DNA from 4 places in the Alkalihalobacterium alkalinitrilicum genome. Region 4 is predicted to be linked to each of the others. Evidence: riboswitches for the same ligand, from Rfam matches in the RefSeq annotation. Region 4 holds a riboswitch; each other region holds the start of a gene.
What was found. Region 4 has a riboswitch for cobalamin ahead of BK574_RS07285 ((2Fe-2S) ferredoxin domain-containing protein). Riboswitches for the same ligand answer to the same signal wherever they lie in the genome.
Positions count from the first base shown of each region.

Region 1: it holds a riboswitch for cobalamin, as region 4 does, so the genes downstream of both, BK574_RS11245 (hypothetical protein) here and BK574_RS07285 ((2Fe-2S) ferredoxin domain-containing protein) in region 4, are expected to answer to the same signal.
Region 2: it holds a riboswitch for cobalamin, as region 4 does, so the genes downstream of both, BK574_RS10790 (ABC transporter substrate-binding protein) here and BK574_RS07285 ((2Fe-2S) ferredoxin domain-containing protein) in region 4, are expected to answer to the same signal.
Region 3: it holds a riboswitch for cobalamin, as region 4 does, so the genes downstream of both, BK574_RS10325 (ABC transporter substrate-binding protein) here and BK574_RS07285 ((2Fe-2S) ferredoxin domain-containing protein) in region 4, are expected to answer to the same signal.

Region 1 is NZ_KV917368.1:2,397,222-2,401,735, reverse strand. It holds gene BK574_RS11255 (precorrin-2 dehydrogenase/sirohydrochlorin ferrochelatase family protein) at 1-18, shown strand, start outside; gene bioB (biotin synthase BioB) at 143-1,144, shown strand; cobalamin riboswitch at 1,282-1,453, shown strand; gene BK574_RS11245 (hypothetical protein) at 1,612-2,223, shown strand; gene cobJ (precorrin-3B C(17)-methyltransferase) at 2,254-3,867, shown strand; gene BK574_RS11235 (sirohydrochlorin chelatase) at 3,903-4,514, shown strand, end outside.
Region 2 is NZ_KV917368.1:2,304,398-2,308,911, forward strand. It holds gene BK574_RS10780 (ABC transporter ATP-binding protein) at 1-306, opposite strand, end outside; gene BK574_RS10785 (FecCD family ABC transporter permease) at 319-1,398, opposite strand; gene BK574_RS10790 (ABC transporter substrate-binding protein) at 1,412-2,566, opposite strand; cobalamin riboswitch at 2,803-2,997, opposite strand; gene BK574_RS10795 (GTP-binding protein) at 3,058-4,257, opposite strand; gene BK574_RS10800 (hypothetical protein) at 4,382-4,514, shown strand, end outside.
Region 3 is NZ_KV917368.1:2,219,462-2,223,975, reverse strand. It holds gene BK574_RS10340 (ATP-binding protein) at 1-454, shown strand, start outside; gene BK574_RS10335 (WD40/YVTN/BNR-like repeat-containing protein) at 898-1,836, shown strand; gene BK574_RS10330 (flavodoxin) at 1,972-2,427, shown strand; cobalamin riboswitch at 2,702-2,887, shown strand; gene BK574_RS10325 (ABC transporter substrate-binding protein) at 3,128-4,120, shown strand; gene BK574_RS10320 (FecCD family ABC transporter permease) at 4,104-4,514, shown strand, end outside.
Region 4 is NZ_KV917368.1:1,549,548-1,554,061, forward strand. It holds gene speD (adenosylmethionine decarboxylase) at 1-137, opposite strand, end outside; gene BK574_RS28350 (polysaccharide deacetylase family protein) at 261-485, opposite strand; gene BK574_RS07280 (polysaccharide deacetylase family protein) at 585-1,376, opposite strand; gene BK574_RS07285 ((2Fe-2S) ferredoxin domain-containing protein) at 1,532-1,924, opposite strand; cobalamin riboswitch at 2,050-2,259, opposite strand; gene map (type I methionyl aminopeptidase) at 2,338-3,084, opposite strand; gene BK574_RS07295 (hypothetical protein) at 3,358-4,514, opposite strand, start outside.

The sequences.
Region 1 (4,514 bases), 850 kb from region 4:
AAATACTATATGAGTTGAGGAAAAGAGATAGTTTTTAAGCTATTTCTTTTTTTTGATTCTATTAAATGGTAAATAAATCTTGTCAATTTCTTGAATTAATGTTAACTTAAATAAAAATATAGTTAACGAAAGGTTGGAGGAAATGACTACATTAACATCGAAAAATAGCATTTGGGAACAGTATGCAGAAAAAGCATTAAACGGAGAATTATTAACAATTGAGGAAGGGGTAAGTATTCTTCAAGCAGATGATGATGAAGTTTTACCAATTATGCAAGCTGCATTTCGTGTTCGAAAGCACTATTATGGTAAAAAAGTGAAACTGAATATGATTTTTAATGCAAAAAGTGGATTGTGTCCAGAAGATTGTGGCTATTGCTCACAGTCTATTGTATCATCGGCTCCAGTAGAAAAGTATTCGCTCTTAGATAAAGAAACTCTAATTGCAGGTGCGAAAGAAGCGATGAATCGGAAAGCGGGTACATACTGCATTGTTGCTAGCGGACGAGGTCCCACAGATAAAGAAGTTGACCAAGTAATTGATGCAGTTAGTGAGATTACTTCAACGATGCCATTAAAAATTTGTGCATGCTTAGGCATTTTAAGTGATGAAAAAGCAAAAAAACTGAAAGAGGCAGGCGTACATCGTTATAATCATAACTTAAATACTCACAAAGACAATCATGCCAATATTACTTCCACTCATACGTATGATGATCGAGTAAATACGGTCGAAGAAGTGAAGGCTGCAGGTATGTCACCTTGTTCTGGCTGTATTATCGGAATGGGAGAAACGGATGAGCAAATTGTAGAAATTGCTTATTCTCTAAGAGAAATTGATGCTGATTCGATACCAGTGAATTTCTTACATGCAATTCCAGGAACACCGTTAGAAAACTATAAACGTACTGAACCGATGAAATCATTAAAAGTCTTGGCTTTAATGCGCTTTATTAATCCTTCAAAAGAAATTCGTGTGTCTGGAGGAAGAGAAGTGAATTTACGTACCTTACAACCATTAGCGTTATATGCGGCCAATTCCATATTCGTTGGCGATTATTTAACAACGAAAGGTCAAGCCGTAACAGAAGATCATAATATCATTGAAGACCTAGGCTTTGAAATTGAAGAATGCGCTTTGTAAGAGATCGACAAATTTAGTTAAATAAAAAAATAGATTGACAAACATTTAAGTTTTCTATTAACCTATTAATGACAATCACATATGTTGGGAAAGGGTAAAGATATTACCTAAATGGTATGAAAAAGGAAGCGAACGTAGCTGACTTTTTAAATGATGGTAATTCTTTTATAGGGAAGTTCGGTGAAAGTCCGACGCGGTCCCGCCACTGTAATTTGGTTGTACTCTATTAATCCACTGTTCAATATGAATGGGAAGGAATAGTGTACGATAACCATAAGCCAGGAGACCTGCCTTTTCTAACAACACTGTTTGACCTACGGGAGATAGGGAGGTGTTAGAGAGCGGATTTTCTGCTAGTATTCAACCATGTTGGATATTTATTTACGTGAAAATATAAGCATCTCTAACCATCTACTATGGTTAGGGGTGCTTTTTTATTTGTGAAAAATATCAAAGGAGACATGAAGATGGAAGCTGGATTATGGTCCATATTAGGAACAGGTTTACTTATTGGTTTAAGGCATTCACTTGATGCAGACCATGTTGTCGCGGTTTCGACAATTGCAACTCGTACAAAAAATCCATTAAAAGCAGGGATTACAGGAGTTTTTTGGGGGTTAGGTCATACGTTCACTATTTTATTAATTGGAGCTATCGTACTTTTATTTGGGTTAGGTATTCCAGCGCAACTCGATCAGTATTTTGAATGGATCGTTGCCGTCATCCTTATTTATTTAGGGATCAGAACAGTATTAGATGCAAAATCTGAAACCGCAGCAACGAAAGAAATTTCATTGCAACAATACAATTTTCGCTCTTTTGTAGTGGGTTTAGTTCATGGTTTAGCAGGGAGTGCAGCGTTAACGATTTTAATGGTTAGTCAAGTAACGCATATTGGACAAGGAGTACTGTTCTTACTTTTATTCGGTATCGGGTCGATTTTTGGAATGTTTATCATTGCGATGATATTGAGTTTTCCATTTCGAGTGGCGAAAACGGCGAAACTTCAACAGATGATTTTATATGGTATTGGCGCTTTAAGTATTGGTTTCGGTGTTGCTTTATTAATCCTCACTTAGAGTAGAGGCATAAAGAAGGAGATGGTAAAAATGCAACGAGGTAAATTACTAATAATAGGATTTGGTCCTGGAAGTGAACAACATATGACCTTCCGAGCAAAAGAAGCAATTTTAGAATCTGATTCGATCATCGGATACAGTACATACGTTGACTTAATTCGACCGTTAATAACGGATCAAGAAATTGTTCGAACAGGAATGACAGAAGAAGTGAGCAGGGCACAAGAAGCAGTTCGACAAGCGGAACTAGGTAAAACGGTTGCGGTGATTTCTAGTGGAGATTCTGGTGTGTATGGAATGGCTGGACTTGTTTATGAAGTGTTAATTGAAAAAGAATGGCGAGAAGAGTCAGGAGTTGAAGTGGAAATTATTCCAGGTATTTCAGCAATTAATTCGTGCGGGTCATTACTCGGTGCACCAATCATGCATGATGCTTGTACAATTAGTTTGAGTGACCATTTAACACCTTGGGATTTAATAAAAAAGCGTGTTGATGCTGCTGCTCAAGCAGATTTTGTCATTGCCTTATATAATCCACGCAGTGGAAAAAGAACAAAACAAATTGTTGAAACGCAAAAAATTCTTTTAAACTATCGTTCTCCTAACACACCTGTTGGATTAGTGAAAAGTGCCTATCGAGAAAGAGAACATATCGTTATTACCGATTTAGCGCATATGCTTGATCACGAAATTGGAATGTTAACGACCGTCATTATTGGAAACAATTCTACGTTCATATATGACGGAAAGATGATTACGCCTAGAGGATATCAACGAAAATACACGCTAAGTGAAAGTGAACAACAGCTTAAACCTCATGAACGGTTAAAAGAAAAAGCAGAGCCTTGGGCGCTACACGGAGGAGTCGAAGAAGAGAAAACAGTGACTGACAGACTGCTCAATCCTCGTATGTTAGCTGAAGAAGCATTACAAAAGTTAAACATTGAAACGAGAACTTCAGAAAAGACAACGAGCCAAAGTGACTTATTTCAACAAGAAGATATTTTTGAGTTTGCAGTTTCTCCTGGTATTGCTAATAAAAAGCTAACGCCAATACAAATGATGACATTAGCAGAAACGGTCGGTGAAAAGGCTGATCTTGAATATACACCTGATCATGTCATCAAAGTATCGGTTAAAACAGCTACTCCTCATAAAATTACAGAACGTTTATCGAGCGTAGGGCTATTACTGCTTCCAATAGGTGATGTTGTCAATATTAAAGCTTGTGATTTTTGTGACGGTGATAAAGGGGACTCCATTCCGCAAGTCGAGGAACTTCAGCAAAGAATTGGTGGGGTGGCCGTACCTAAACAAATGAATATCGGTTTTAATGGCTGTGGGATGGCATGCTACGGTGCACCGACAAATGATATCGGAATCATTTATCGCAAGAAAGGTTTTGATCTCTTTTTAGGAGCAAAAACAACGGGAAGAAATGCTCATGTTGGACAGTTAGTAGCTGAAGAAGTAGCGCCTGATAAAATTGTAGATTTAGTCGTTCGCGTTGTAAATGATTATAAATCTCGTGGACTACCGAACGAACGCTTCCATAAATTTTTTAAGCGGGTTCAGGATGTTGAAGGGTTTACTTATCGAGAAGTTCCAGAACAAGTGGTAGTCGATATGGTTTGTGGTGATTAATGAGAGATTGTTTAACAAATAGAGGAGGAATTAAAATGGATGCTATTTTATTTATCGGCCATGGTACGAAAAAAAGAGAAGGGAATGAACAACTTTTACAATTTGTTGACTCTATGAAAGATGATATCTCCTGTCCGATTGTTGAGACATGCTTTTTAGAGTTTTCTCATCCAACAATACGAGAAGGAATTAAACGTTGTATCGAACGTGGTGCGACGAAAGTGGCAATTGTTCCGATGATGTTTTTCTCTGCGGGACATGCAAAAATTCATATTCCTGTAGAAATTGATGAGGCAAAAGAAATGTATCCTAACGTCCAATTTACTTACGGAAGACCTATTGGGATTCATGACAAAGTCTTTGATATTTTGCAATCACGTTTGAAGGATGTAGGTTTCTTTCAAGATCAGAAGGATGTCGGTATCTTACTAGTCGGGCGTGGTAGTAGTGATGCTGATGCAAATAGTGATCTATATAAGATTGGTAGACTTTTATCTGAAAAAGTAAATATGGTTAATGTTGAGTTGTCTTTTATTGGTGTAACATCTCCTACTGTAGAAGAAGGAGTTAATCGATCCATTAAGTTAGGGGCAAAAAAGATCTTTATTATCCCTTACTTCTTCTTTACGGGGATCTTGATGGACCGC
Region 2 (4,514 bases), 750 kb from region 4:
AGGTTTTCTTCCTAATAATACCGTTTCCATCACCGTTAACGGGAATTGCTGACCACTCGCTTGTGGCACATAACCAATCAACTTGGCACGGTCTTTTAACGAATAACTATATAAATCTTGATCATTAACAAAAATGGTCCCTGGAGAAGAATAAACTCCTGCTAGACACTTTAACAGCGTTGTTTTTCCAGCACCATTCGGCCCAATGATCGTCGTAACTTCACCTTGTTTAAAATGAGCAGAGATGGATTGAAGCACGGTCCTTTTCCCTAATTTCATTGATAAATTTTTTACTGAGATATGCAAAAATAACCACCTTCACGACCAATAATCTTTTCTTTTTTGTAACAATAAATAAATGAAAAACGGTGCACCTATAATAGAGGTAATAATACCTACTGGGATTTCAATTGGCGATATTACTGTTCTTGCAAAAGTATCTGATAATAATAATAAAATCGCTCCAACTAAACAGGAACAAGGAAGTAAAAAACGATTATCAATGCCTATGAGAATTCGACTAATATGTGGTGCGACTAAACCGATAAACCCAATGATTCCCGTAAAAGCAATCGTTGCTGAAGCAATAAACGTTGAGACGACTAATGCAGATAGCCTTAATCGTTTGACATTGACACCTAAAGATTTGGCGACTTCTTCTCCAGAACTTAAAGCATTTAAATCCCATGATGTTTTTAATAAAAATAAAATAGCGAGTATAATGATCGGAAACAAAAACTGGATCACAGACCAGCTTGCCCCCCAAAAGCCACCCATGAGCCAAACGACTAAATCTTTGAGAGCTTCATTATTGGAGAAATATTTTAATGTAGAAACAGCAGCTGAAAATAACTGACCGATCGCAACTCCAGCTAAAATTAATACGGTTGTTGACCCATTCTTTAACTTCGCAATGCCATATACGGCAAATACAGCAATACAACCAAAAATAAAAGCATTGACAGCGATTAACCATTGACCTTTTGCAACGACGTTTAAGCCGAAGACACTCGTCCCAAGAACTATCGCGAGCGCCGCCCCAAAAGCCGCCCCGCTTGAAACTCCTAACGTAAATGGACTTGCTAATGGATTACGAAGTATTGCTTGCATAATTACTCCCGCACTGGCTAGAGCCATTCCTGTTAAAACAGCCATGACAATTCTCGGTAAGCGAATTTCAAATAAAATATATCCATTTGTGCTTAATTCAGATCCAGAAAAGAATTCTCGAAAAAGAAAAAACAATTCGCCATAGGAAACATCTACTGTCCCGACACGAACGGAATATAAAATCGAAAGAATTAAAAGTAGAAGTAAAATAAAAAGTAGCGTGATTTTTTTCTTAGTAGAGGCGTAATAGTACGCCTCTATGTTTATCTCATTTTTAACACTATTCATTTAAAATACCTTTCTACTGCTTAGGTGAGTAATACCAAACACCTTTATACTCCACACCTAACCAATTTTCAAAGTATTCGCGTGCATATTGTTCTGGATCAATATCAGTAAAGCGGTCAGGATATAAATCTTTGGCCAATTGCAATACACCAATATACCGTTTATCAGACCCTATTAAATTCGTATGATAGATAAAGATATCTTTGTTTTCATACGCTTTTAGTTGGGGAACAGATGTCGAGTTAATAATATTTTGATAAACTTCTTCATGCTCCTTTGCATCCTCTGTTTCATAGCCACCAAGCCACGTACCATGTAGTGTAAGCACTTCTGGATTCTTTTCTAAAACATATTCTTCATCAACTAAAATCGTTGTAGACTCTTCACTCGCATCCCATTTCACATCGGCCGCATCAATACCACCAGCTAGTATTGTTGCAAATCCTTCGCCTACACCAGGTTCTCCTTCAGTCGTTTCACTTGGGAAGATTCGGTACCCTCCTTGTGAATTAAGAAAACCGACGGATAATGCCATTACTTGTTTCTTTTCATCTTCAGGAATTTCATTGACACGCTCTGCTAACTTCGTCTCTAAACCTTGCTTCCACTCTAAAAAGGCAGTAGCCTCATCTTCTTTTTCAAATAATGTACCAAGAAGTTGAAGCTCTTGATCCATTTGGTCAGGTAAGTAATTATTAAGGCGAACAACAGTAATTCCCGCTGGCTCTAGCTTTTCTTCCAAAGTAGAATCTGGACGATTGGTATATGTAAATACAACATCTGGCTCTAGACTTATGATTTGCTCTAAATTCACTTCACTTGTTTTTCCTACATCTGGTCGGTCGTCAAAACCTAAATATGAATTGTTCTCAATCGTCGTATCCCCTGTCGCCACAATTTGTTCATCTACACCGAGTACTTTTAATGCTTCAGCAGTATTTCTATTGATTACAACAACACGCTCTAATGGTAATTCCAATGTAATTTCTCGTCCTGTACTATCTTCAAAAGTGACTGTTTGTGACTCTAAATCACCTTGTTCATCAGCAAGCTTTTCTTCATTTTCCTCAACACTCTTTGATACTTCTTCATTCCCACTAGATGCACATCCAATAAATGTGAACACTGCTATTAAAATCATAAATAAGACAACAAGTTTTGCTTTCATAAGATCCTCCTGGTTTTTAAATCGTAATGATTGCGTTTTTCGTTATAACTTCTTAGGCCTCTTTTTACAATGTTTAGTACATATTTTTCTTATACTTCTTAATGTGTAAACAAAAAAACCCTTCCCAGACGGAAGAGTTCATATGATAAAACGGCTATATTTGACAATAGGAATAAAAAAGGAAAAATCCACATCTCAATTAGTCTATGCCGTTTCACATCTCACCCCCCGAAGAATTGAAACTAGAATCATAGGCAGGTCTCCTGACTTGTGCTTCATCTTACTTTGAGCCTTCCCATATATGCACCTTCAAAGCGATATATACAGTGGTCTTCTCATTTCATCTGCACTTACAGTTGCGGGGACAGTCTTGGATTTTCACCAAGTTCCCTATTAAGTCTTTAATAGACACCTAATTTTCTAATTATTGTATATAAAATTAAATAACGTATTTATCATAGTATAAACTTTCTAAACTATCAACTTTTAATTCACTTTTTTTGTAAATTCCAATTGAATCGATCTTCTAGCTCCTGCCAATCCATTACCATTTCACTATCTGTTAAAAGACATCCATCTAATTCCCTTGTAATTTCTGCTATATCTAGATAGGTACCTATGAATACAAGCTTTGTATGGCGATCTCCATATTCAATATCCCACTCTTCAAGTACGTGTGGATTTTGTTTTAATATTTGTTTTTGTTCTTGCAACGGAAGACTTGCTACCCAATAAGAAATAGGCTCAATGGAAACAGACGGACCTGCTTGAGACATCATAAGCGCTAAATTATTTCTTGTGGCACACCATGCAATTCCTTTCGCTCTTACAATATTATTTGGCATAGAATGACACCAATTTTGAAAGCGAACAGAATGAAACGGCTCTCTTCGCATATACACAAAAGAAGAGATACCATACTCCTCCGTTTCCGGTGTATGATGCTTGTGCCCAGCCGTTAATTCACGAAGCCAGCCAGCTGAATTACTTGCTTTTTCAAAATCAAATAAATGGGTATTTAAAATCTCCTTCGGTTCTATCTCGGCATGAATCGATCGAATTATCTTTGCTTCAGGTTGTAATGTACGGAGGACTTGCTCTAACCTATGTAAATCTTTTTCTAATACAAGATCGCATTTATTTAATATCAATACATCGCAAAACTCAATCTGATCAATAAGTAAATCCGCAATCTCTCGCGTATCATCTTCCCCGATCGCTTCTTTTCGCTCGAGTAAACTATCCCCTGAACGAAAATCATGCCAAAATCGATTTGCATCAACCACTGTAACCATCGTATCTAATCGACAGTATTTTGTTAAATCAATATTTAATTCCTCATCAATGTATGAAAAAGTTTGAGCAACTGGTGTTGGTTCACTGATACCTGTAGATTCAATAACAATATAGTCAATATTTCCAGATAACGCAAGCTTTTTCACTTCTACTAATAAATCCTCCCTAAGTGTACAGCAAATACAACCATTTGACATTTCCACTAGCTTCTCTTCCGTTCTTGAAAGTTCTCCACCCTGTTTAATTAATTCAGCATCAATATTAATCTCACTCATATCGTTAACGATTACAGCAATTTTTAATCCCTCACGATTTTTCAGTAGGTGATTGAGTAACGTTGTTTTTCCTGATCCTAAATATCCACTTAATACAGTGACTGGTATTTTATTATTCATATAAAGCCTCCTAAGAATTCCATTATAAGTTGTGATAATTTAGTAAAAACTTAAAATTTTTATGGTTTGAAAAAGCTAACTTGAGAACACTAAATAAACAATAAAAAGAAAGGAGGTTGACTTAATGGGGCAAGAACATCATATTCATGAAAACCATCCACATAAACATAATTTATCGTGCGGTCATACAAAGATTAAGCATGATGATCACATTGATTATGTACACAATGGCCACCTTCATCATGAACATAACGGCC
Region 3 (4,514 bases), 670 kb from region 4:
CGCAAAAGAATTGTCAGAAAAGATTATTCGTAAGTTCCAAGGTTTAGCAAAAGAACAAGGAATCGCTTTGTCTGGAGAAATTGCTGATTTTGTTAAAACAGCAGAGCTAGATCCAGATCGTGTGGAACAAGTGTTAACAAACTTAATTCATAATGCCATTCGCCATACGAATAAAGGTGGGACGGTTCTATTAAAGGTTCAACCTTATGAAAACTATTTGCGTTTTGATATCCAAGATAGTGGTTCAGGAATTCCAGAAGAAGATTTACCGTTTGTGTTTGAACGGTTTTACAAAGCGGATAAAGCAAGAACTCGTGGGAGGTCAGGAACTGGGCTTGGCTTAGCGATAGCAAAAAATATTGTTGAAGCTCACGGTGGAGAAATATCAGTTCATAGTAAAGTGAATGAAGGCACGACATTTACGTTTCAAATTCCTCGAAAAACAGAAGAATAAGATGAAAAGTAACGAAAAATCTTGTTTCATAAGGAACAATTGTCACTAAGAGGAGAAGTCGATATGGCTAACAGCCTCGGTTTAAGGAGAGAAGAGTGCTAATAATTAGTAAATGATCTACTAATTACATCAGACCGAAGAAATCACTGTTTTTTACACAAATCAGTACTGAGTCCGCTACACCTTTGCTTGTACGCTTTTTAATAAGAGTGATATGACAATTGTTGTAATATTATAAAAGGTATCAATAAAAATAGAGGTGCTAATCATCATGTGATTTGCACCTCTATTTTGTGTGTATTTTATATTTTCTCCTCGATAACTGATCTTGATTGTCTATAGGACTTTTTTTTTTTGAATATATATTGACAATGAAAATCATTATCATTTATTATAGTTATTGAAAATGATTTTCATTATTAACTATGGTGGAGGAATTGATTGTGAACACAATGAAAAACACTTTCCGAGGTGGTACAGCTGTTTGTAAGGATCAAAATGGAGAATACATAGTGGCCATCGAAAGGGAAGGGGTTTATCGTTTGGTTGGAAATCGCTTAACCAGTCTTTTTCCATTCCCTTTTCGTATCGTAAAGCTAATAAAAGTTTGTTCAATTTTGTATGCGGTCGGGGAAAAAGGTGTTTTTCTAAAAAGTTGGGACGGAGGGAAAACATGGGAGCATAAGTTCTTACCAACTACAACAACGATTTGGAGTGTAGTTGGTAATTCTAGAGGTATAGTCATTACTCACGGTAACAATTGCTTATTTTTTTCTTATGATTTTGGTGATACATGGTGCCAGGTTCAGCCGTTTGTAAGATTGAAAGATAATCAACCATCCGTTCGTTCATTATGTTTATTAAACAATTTCCTTTTCATTGGTACGAAAATTCATCGTACTTATGGAGGAATATGGAAACTGGATTTAAGTAGCCTAAAAATGTCATGGGTGAAAAAGGAAATGAATTCTATGGTTTCTTCCATAATTGTATATGAAAATTATTTATTAGTAGCAGGCGGCTCGTGTAAAGGGACAAAAGGAAAGATTGAATATTGTAGTCTTTTGAGTAAAAATAATGATTATTTCTGGAATGAGTTTGAGCAAGTGGAAAGTCAAGCAAGTTTTTTAGATGTCACTGAAGATAATGGATTTATTTATGTTACCTCATCACAAGGTAAAGACGGGTATGCGACAGTTTCACGGATTCATATAGAAAATAACATTGTCGTTCCTTGCAATAAAGTAAGAGGTCACGGTTGGAGAATTGCAAATCATAATCAACATTATGTCGTTGCTGGTCATTATGAAACAATACATTCAAATCAAATACACGAACAAGCAACTAACCGAAACAGTAATTTGAAACAGGTTTTACATTAAGACCATTTTCTAATCAGTTGTAAAGATTTGTTTTTTGGACCGTAGCCAAGTGAGCATTTTAATATACTTTCAAAAGAGTCTAAAAAGCAACCAAAAGAGAATAACTTACATAAAATTTGGAAGGGGAAATGAAAAATGAAGGACGTTTTACTTGTTTATGCTAGTATGTCAGGGAATACAGAAGCGATTGCTGACTTAATAGAAGAAGGTCTAAAGGAAGAAAAGGTAAATGTAACGAAAATCGATGTAATTGATTGTGATCCAGATATGCTAAATGCTTTTAATGCAATCGTGTTAGGTGCTTATACTTGGGGAGATGGAGAACTTCCAGATGAGTTCCTAGATTTGTATGATGAAATGGCAACATTAGATCTTTCGGATAAACAATTTGCCGTTTTTGGATCAGGGGATACAGCGTACGAAATCTTTTGTGGAGCCGTTGATTTATTAGAAGCGATGGTAGAAGAAAGAAACGGTGTAGTTGCTCAACAAGGTCTTAAAATTGAGCTTAGTCCAGACGGCGAAGAAGAAGAGTGTAAAGAGTTTGGTAGGCAGTTTGCAAAAACTGTTAACCTAAAAACGAGCGTATAAGTTTTATCCCGTTTAACTGGGCGCTAAGACTCCCACTTCAAGACTTTGAGGAATCAATAAAGGATAAGTGGGAGACGATTGAACACAGACTAAGGTCGCCACGTCCTGTTGCAACGTCTGTGTGACCCACATCCTGTGGGCCTCAGTAACAACCCGATTGGTTCAACTAATATTCAGTGGGGGATAAAGGAAAACCCCCACTGAATAAAGTTTCACTTTATATAGACGAATAATCTTTTATTTTGTATAATGGAGTCGTATCTCAATGAATTGAATATATTGTAAACTTTAAGGTCACTCACGTGAGTGTGAAAAGGGAAGTTGGTGCAAATCCAACACGGTCCCGCCACTGTAAGTACTAAATTCCTTCAGTATACCACTGTCTATAATAAAAAGATGGGAAGGTGAAGGAACCACCTAAAGTACAAGTCAGGAGACCTGCCTTAAAGGATTGTGTAACCTTCGTGGAAAAGGGGAGCAGTGTGATAAGATCATACTCTTGTAATATAGAGTGACCTGATTGTTCAAACGAGAACGACACTTATTCGAATGTAAGTAGTCATTTAAGTGTTAACAGGAGATCTATTAAACTGTAACCTAAACTCTCCGATGAAGGAGAGTTTTTATTTTTGTACATATTTTCCTTTTCTAAATTCATTCATTGAATACTAAAAAGATATCGAAAAAGGGGTTGGAGAGTTTGAAAAAATGGTATATGTGGTTAGTTGCCTCAATACTCATTGTAGGATTAATGACAGCATGTGGTACAGATAATCAAGAAGAGCCACAAACAGAAGAAACACCATCTGAGGAAACAGAAGACCAAACAACTGGTAGTGGGGAAGCTACAGCGTTTCCAATTACAATTACAGATGCAACAGGAACAGAAGTAATAATCGAGGAAGAGCCACAATCGTTAATTTCACTCGTTCCAAGTAATACAGAAATTGTTTATGCTTTAGATGGTTTTGATCGACTAATTGCGGTTACTGATAATGATGATTTTCCTGAAGAAGTGAAAGAAATTGAGTCCATCGGTGGAATGGAGTTCAATGTTGAAAAGATTATTGCATCCAACCCGGATTTAGTGTTAGCCAATGCAATGAATAGTGAAGAAGGATTAGATCAAATTCGTAACGCGGGTGTGACCGTATTGGTCGTGAAAAATGCTTCATCTTTTGACGAATTATATGACTCTATCCAGATGGTTGGTAATGCATTAGGAAATGCCGAAGAAGCTGAAAATGTGATTATATCAATGCAAGATAGAATTACGGCAATTCAAACAAAAGCTAGTGAAATAGATGAAGCTGATCAGGCTACAGTTTGGGTTGAAATTTGGCCAGCTCCAGACATGTATACAACAGGAAAAGGAACATTTATGCATGAAATGTTAGAAATGATCAATGCGAAAAACGCAGCAGGTAATCAAGATGGATGGCCGATGTTTACTGAAGAAGATGCTGTTGTTTTAAATCCTGATGTCATTATTACGACTTATGGACACGTAGAAGGAATGGAGAATGCAGTAGAAGATGTTTTGGCTCGTACTGCTTGGACTGAAGTAGAAGCGGTTAAAAACGAAAGAGTTTATAACGTTGAAGCGAATATTGTAGAACGTCCTGGTCCTCGCTTAATTGAAGGGGTCGAAAAACTTGCAAAACTTATTTACCCAGATGTTTTCGAAAACTAATATAACACTCGCATATATTATTTGTTTTGCGTTTTTATTTATATCTATCGTCTCAGGTATTGCTTTAGGTAGTGTCCCTATTTCATTCGTTGAAGTTCTTACGGTGTTAGGAAGAGAATGGATTGGGTTACCTATTGCAACAGAAGTTGATCCGATGTATGTAAATATTGTAATGGAAATACGTTTTCCACGTGTTTTATTAGCCATGTTTGTTGGAGGTGCCCTTGCCTTAGCAGGGGCTGCTTTCCAAGGCTTCTTAAAAAATCCGTTGGCTGATCCATATACACTAGGAGTTTCATCTGGGTCTGCAGTTGGAGCAGTAGCGGTATTATTTTTTGGGATTACAATACCTTACTTAGGTGCTTACACGTTACCAGTCGTCAGTATAGTTTCT
Region 4 (4,514 bases):
TCATCGATATAATCAATATAAGCTTGTCGTTCTTCTTTGGTTTTCGTAAAACAAATATCATACATGTTGAAACTTAATGATTTAGTTAAATTATTAAAGCCATATAGTTGAATACGTTGTTCTGGAGTTAGTGTCATTATTTTTCCCCCTTAACGTTTATTATGCGAAAAAACTTTTTTCTCTTTTACAGTCCCCGATCAAATATTTTGTTAAAGTGGTTAAACTTAGCATACCCACTTTATACTAGATAAAACAAAATTCTACGGGTTAGTTAATAAAGTTTGGACCGTTACAAATTGATAACCTTTTGCTCTTAGTTCATCTATAATTTTTGGCAAAGCTTCGACAGTTCCATCTAAAAGACGGGCATTTGTTTGAAAGTTATGCTGCAAAACAATACCACCTGGAGTAACATCACGTTGAACAATCTCTAAGATCTCATCACCAGATAACCCACTCCAATCAAGTGTATCTACAGACCACATAATGACCCGAAAGCCCATTTCATTTAATAGGATCGCATCGGATTTAGTGATCGCGCCAAATGGAGGACGAAATAAATCTGGCTTCCTCCCAACTGTACTCTACATAATGTTTTGTGTCGTTGTAATCTCATCCATGATTTTCGAAGTCATTTGAAGTGGTAACGCTGGATGACTCCACGTATGATTTGCAATACCGTGCCCTTCATCTACTATACGTTTCATAACATCAGGAAAAGTTTTAACTTGTTGTCCCATTACAAAGAAGGTCGCAGGAACACTTTTACTTTTTAAAATATCTAAAATTGTTGGAGTATAGTATCCATCTGGTCCATCATCAAATGTTAGTGCCACTAATTTTTTTGAAGTGTTAGCTCTGTATGTAAAATTGGGAGCTGATCGGATATTCGTTGTAATGAAGGTTCGTTCTATTTGCGGGTTATATGTTGCACCCATCCCAAATTTACGAGTGACATCTAATAGCGGAACGAAGACCTCACCTGCATACTCAATCGTTTTAGTAGTTAATGGTTGGCGTTGCCATAGACCCGTCGTACGTATAAATTCATCGGAATAATTCTGTCCGATTGGTAAAGCGAAGCGTTTATCTCCATAGCTAAAAACGACAGAGCGATATTGTTCATTCTGATCTACCCTAACACCCGTATGTTTTAAAAAAAGTGCTGGAACCATCAATTGGCCATCTCGCATAATATATTTTGTTATTACAGGTTGATTATCTATAAAAACAGGGGCTTCTGGTAGTTTAGACTCTTGTGCAAAAGTAGAAGTTGTAAAAATGGGAATAACAGTCATCAATAAAAGTAAACACATTACCTTCTGCAATATTTTACTATTGAATTGGTTTCGGATTGTTACCTTATGTTGTGTCATCGATTTCTCTCCTAGCAATGGAATATAAAATACAGATATTTATTATATTTTCCAAATCGCTAGTAAAATATTTAAAAAGAAAGGCAAATACCCGTATTTTTATTCTAGACCATTTACCTTAAATTAGTTCATAGACCGATTATATTAATAAGCTACTAAAATACTTTAGATACTTTCTTCACACGTTCTCGACCTTTACATTCTCCTACTGGTACTTCTGGCTGTCTAATAAAGCTTTCTCCATTAAAACGATGACTTACTTTTTCGAATAAGCTATCATCAGTAATTAACGATGCAATAAGCTGGTTAGCATCTTCTGGTTTTAAGTCTTTATACCATATTCCCTCTGGGTATACAATTAACACACATCTATCTTGGCATCGTCCATTACATTTAGTCCTCGTCGTATGAATTTTCTCATCTAGACCTAAGTTAGCTACCTCATTTCTAACCGACTGTGTAAGTTCTTCGGCTCCCGCTTTATTACAACTACTTCCATTACAAATTAATAAATGGTGTTTTGTTTCTGATAAATCCCAAGTCGCCATTTCAAATCCCCCCAATATGTTATAAAAAATAAAAAAGCATCCCTGACTTTAAAAGAGGTCAGAAATGCTCAAAAAACATAAATTATCCGCATACTAACCACTTCCCTATCAATCCCGTAGGTCAAACAGTGATGTTAAAATAGGCAGGTCTCCTGACTTAGGGTATAACTTCCAGTTCTTCCCAGGCATTGCCCAGTGGTATATCTGAAAGAATCAGTAAATGTACTGATACCCAACACAGTGGCGGGTCCGTGTCGGCTTTGAACCGAACTTCCCTATTAAGCTAATAAAAGTATTTTATGCTTTTATCTAGCACCTATTTTCAACGATATAAAGTTTTATATGAAACTAGTAAATATATTTCTTGTTGTTAATACTATTCGTAATTAGTGAAATTGTCAATACATGGTACATTATTGTAAAGTTAAAATGACTGGCCCATTTTTTGTAATTGCCAAGGTATGTTCGTATTGAGCTGACAGTTTCCCATCGACCGTTCTAGCCGTCCATCCGTTTGAGTCCATTTGACTATACCATATCCCTTCATTTACCATTGGCTCGATCGTAATGACCATCCCTTCTTTTAACCTAGAACCTTTTCCTGGAGATCCGAAGTGTGGAATTTGTGGATCTTCATGTATTGTTGGCCCTATCCCATGCCCCGTAAAATCTCGGACGACTGAGAAACCTTCTGATTCTACATAAGATTGAATCGCATGACCAATATCACCAAGCCTGTTTCCAACCTGTGCTTGTTCAATACCTTTGTACAACGATTTTTTAGTAACCTCTAATAAATGATTAACCTTCTGTGTAACGTTTCCTACAGCATAGGTCCATGCTGAGTCTGCTAATCCCCCATTTAAATTAACCACCATGTCAATAGTAACAATATCACCATTTTTTAAAGGTGTTTTCCTTGGAAACCCGTGACAAATTTCATCATTTATGGAAGCACACGTAGCAAATTGATATCCTTTATAACCTTTTTGTTCAGGTGTTGCTCCATTTTGAACTAGAAATTCTTCCACAAAACGATCAATTTCTATAGTTGTAATCCCTGGCTTTATTATTTTTGAAATTTCTTTATGGCAAGCTGCTAATAATTTCCCTGTTTCCATCATTTGATTGATTTCTCGTTCTGATTTTAAAGTAATCATATAAATTCCCCCACTTTCATTAATCCGATAAGTTCATATATGTATTATTTTCACCTTAACAAGTTCTAAAACAAAACCGAAATTTCTAAAAATTACTTCTACTTTTTGTCTATACCTCTTATTTTACATAATTACTACTTTTTATGTAAATTTTTAAGGAATTTAGCAGTACTTTTGGTCCAAAAGTAAAGGAGTTGCCCATAAGACAACTCCCAGTTAGTATAGGTATTTTAAAAAATGGGAGAAATGCCATTCACCTATTGTTATTATTTTTTATGAATAGGAAGGGCTTCTTTCAATTTCTACTTGCATCCATTCATATTGACGTAATCTCACTTCAAAAAGTGTAATAGGATCAAGATACTTTTCTGGATTCGCTTTTAACTGTTCCAATGTCTCCTTTTTTTGCTGAATTGCTTGTTGTTCTTCCTCCATAACTTCCTGAATAACACTGAAAGGTTCTCTAAAGAACATCGTAATATCACGAGTTAAGCCTTTTTCAAACAATTCAAATTGAAGGATAAACTGTTTAGTAACCGTTGTAGCTAACTTATCGTAATCTTCGTTTTCAATCAACTTTTTGTACATCGTACATAACATCGACTTGTTAGGGCGAAGAGTGCCAAATAGTTTTCCAGCGCTTTTTAACACTAATTGTGACGGTGTTGATCTGTTTAGAATATTCATGTTATCTAATTGTATTCCATTTGCTAAACGATGTGCATCACGAGACCAATCATCTAGTACCTTAAAGTCACAATTCAGCTTTAAGCGCTGCTCCCCGTACATTCTATTGAACCCTTCACTCATTTCTTCTAAGTAATCTTGACTTTGATAAAATTCATCAGTAGCCAGTTCAATCCAGCCTTGGATGGCTTTTGAAAACCTCGGTAAAACGGTATGTTGAATATAATTCTGTACTCTTTCGTTCATCTCTTGATTAAGTTCAATATGGATTTTGCGGAAGTCACTATTTTCTTTTATGAGTGCTGAACAATCGCGTATTAATTTCGGTATTGTCGTTTTTAAATCGTACTTTATATCTTCTTTCAACGTGTGATATGAGCTTTGTATGATTTGCATCTTTTCCTTTTCTAAGTCACTTAACTGATGTTTAGCTCCATTTAACTTAGATACGATATCTTCTTTCCATATAATTAATTCTGCCATTTCATTTTCAGTTTCAACTCGTCTTTTCAATAGGTAGGTTAAGGCTTCTCTAATGTAAAATAATAATTTCTGATTTCGGCGTTCCACTAGCGATTTTTGATCAAAACCCATCCTAATAAATTGTGAAAATCCTTCGACTTGTTTGCTGCTCTTATTATGCTTAGAAAAAGGAAATATCTTCGCTCTCGGAAAATGAGGTTTAATTCTCATTCGAATTTCTTCAACCATTTTCGAAACTTCTTCTTCATGATAAATCGTGT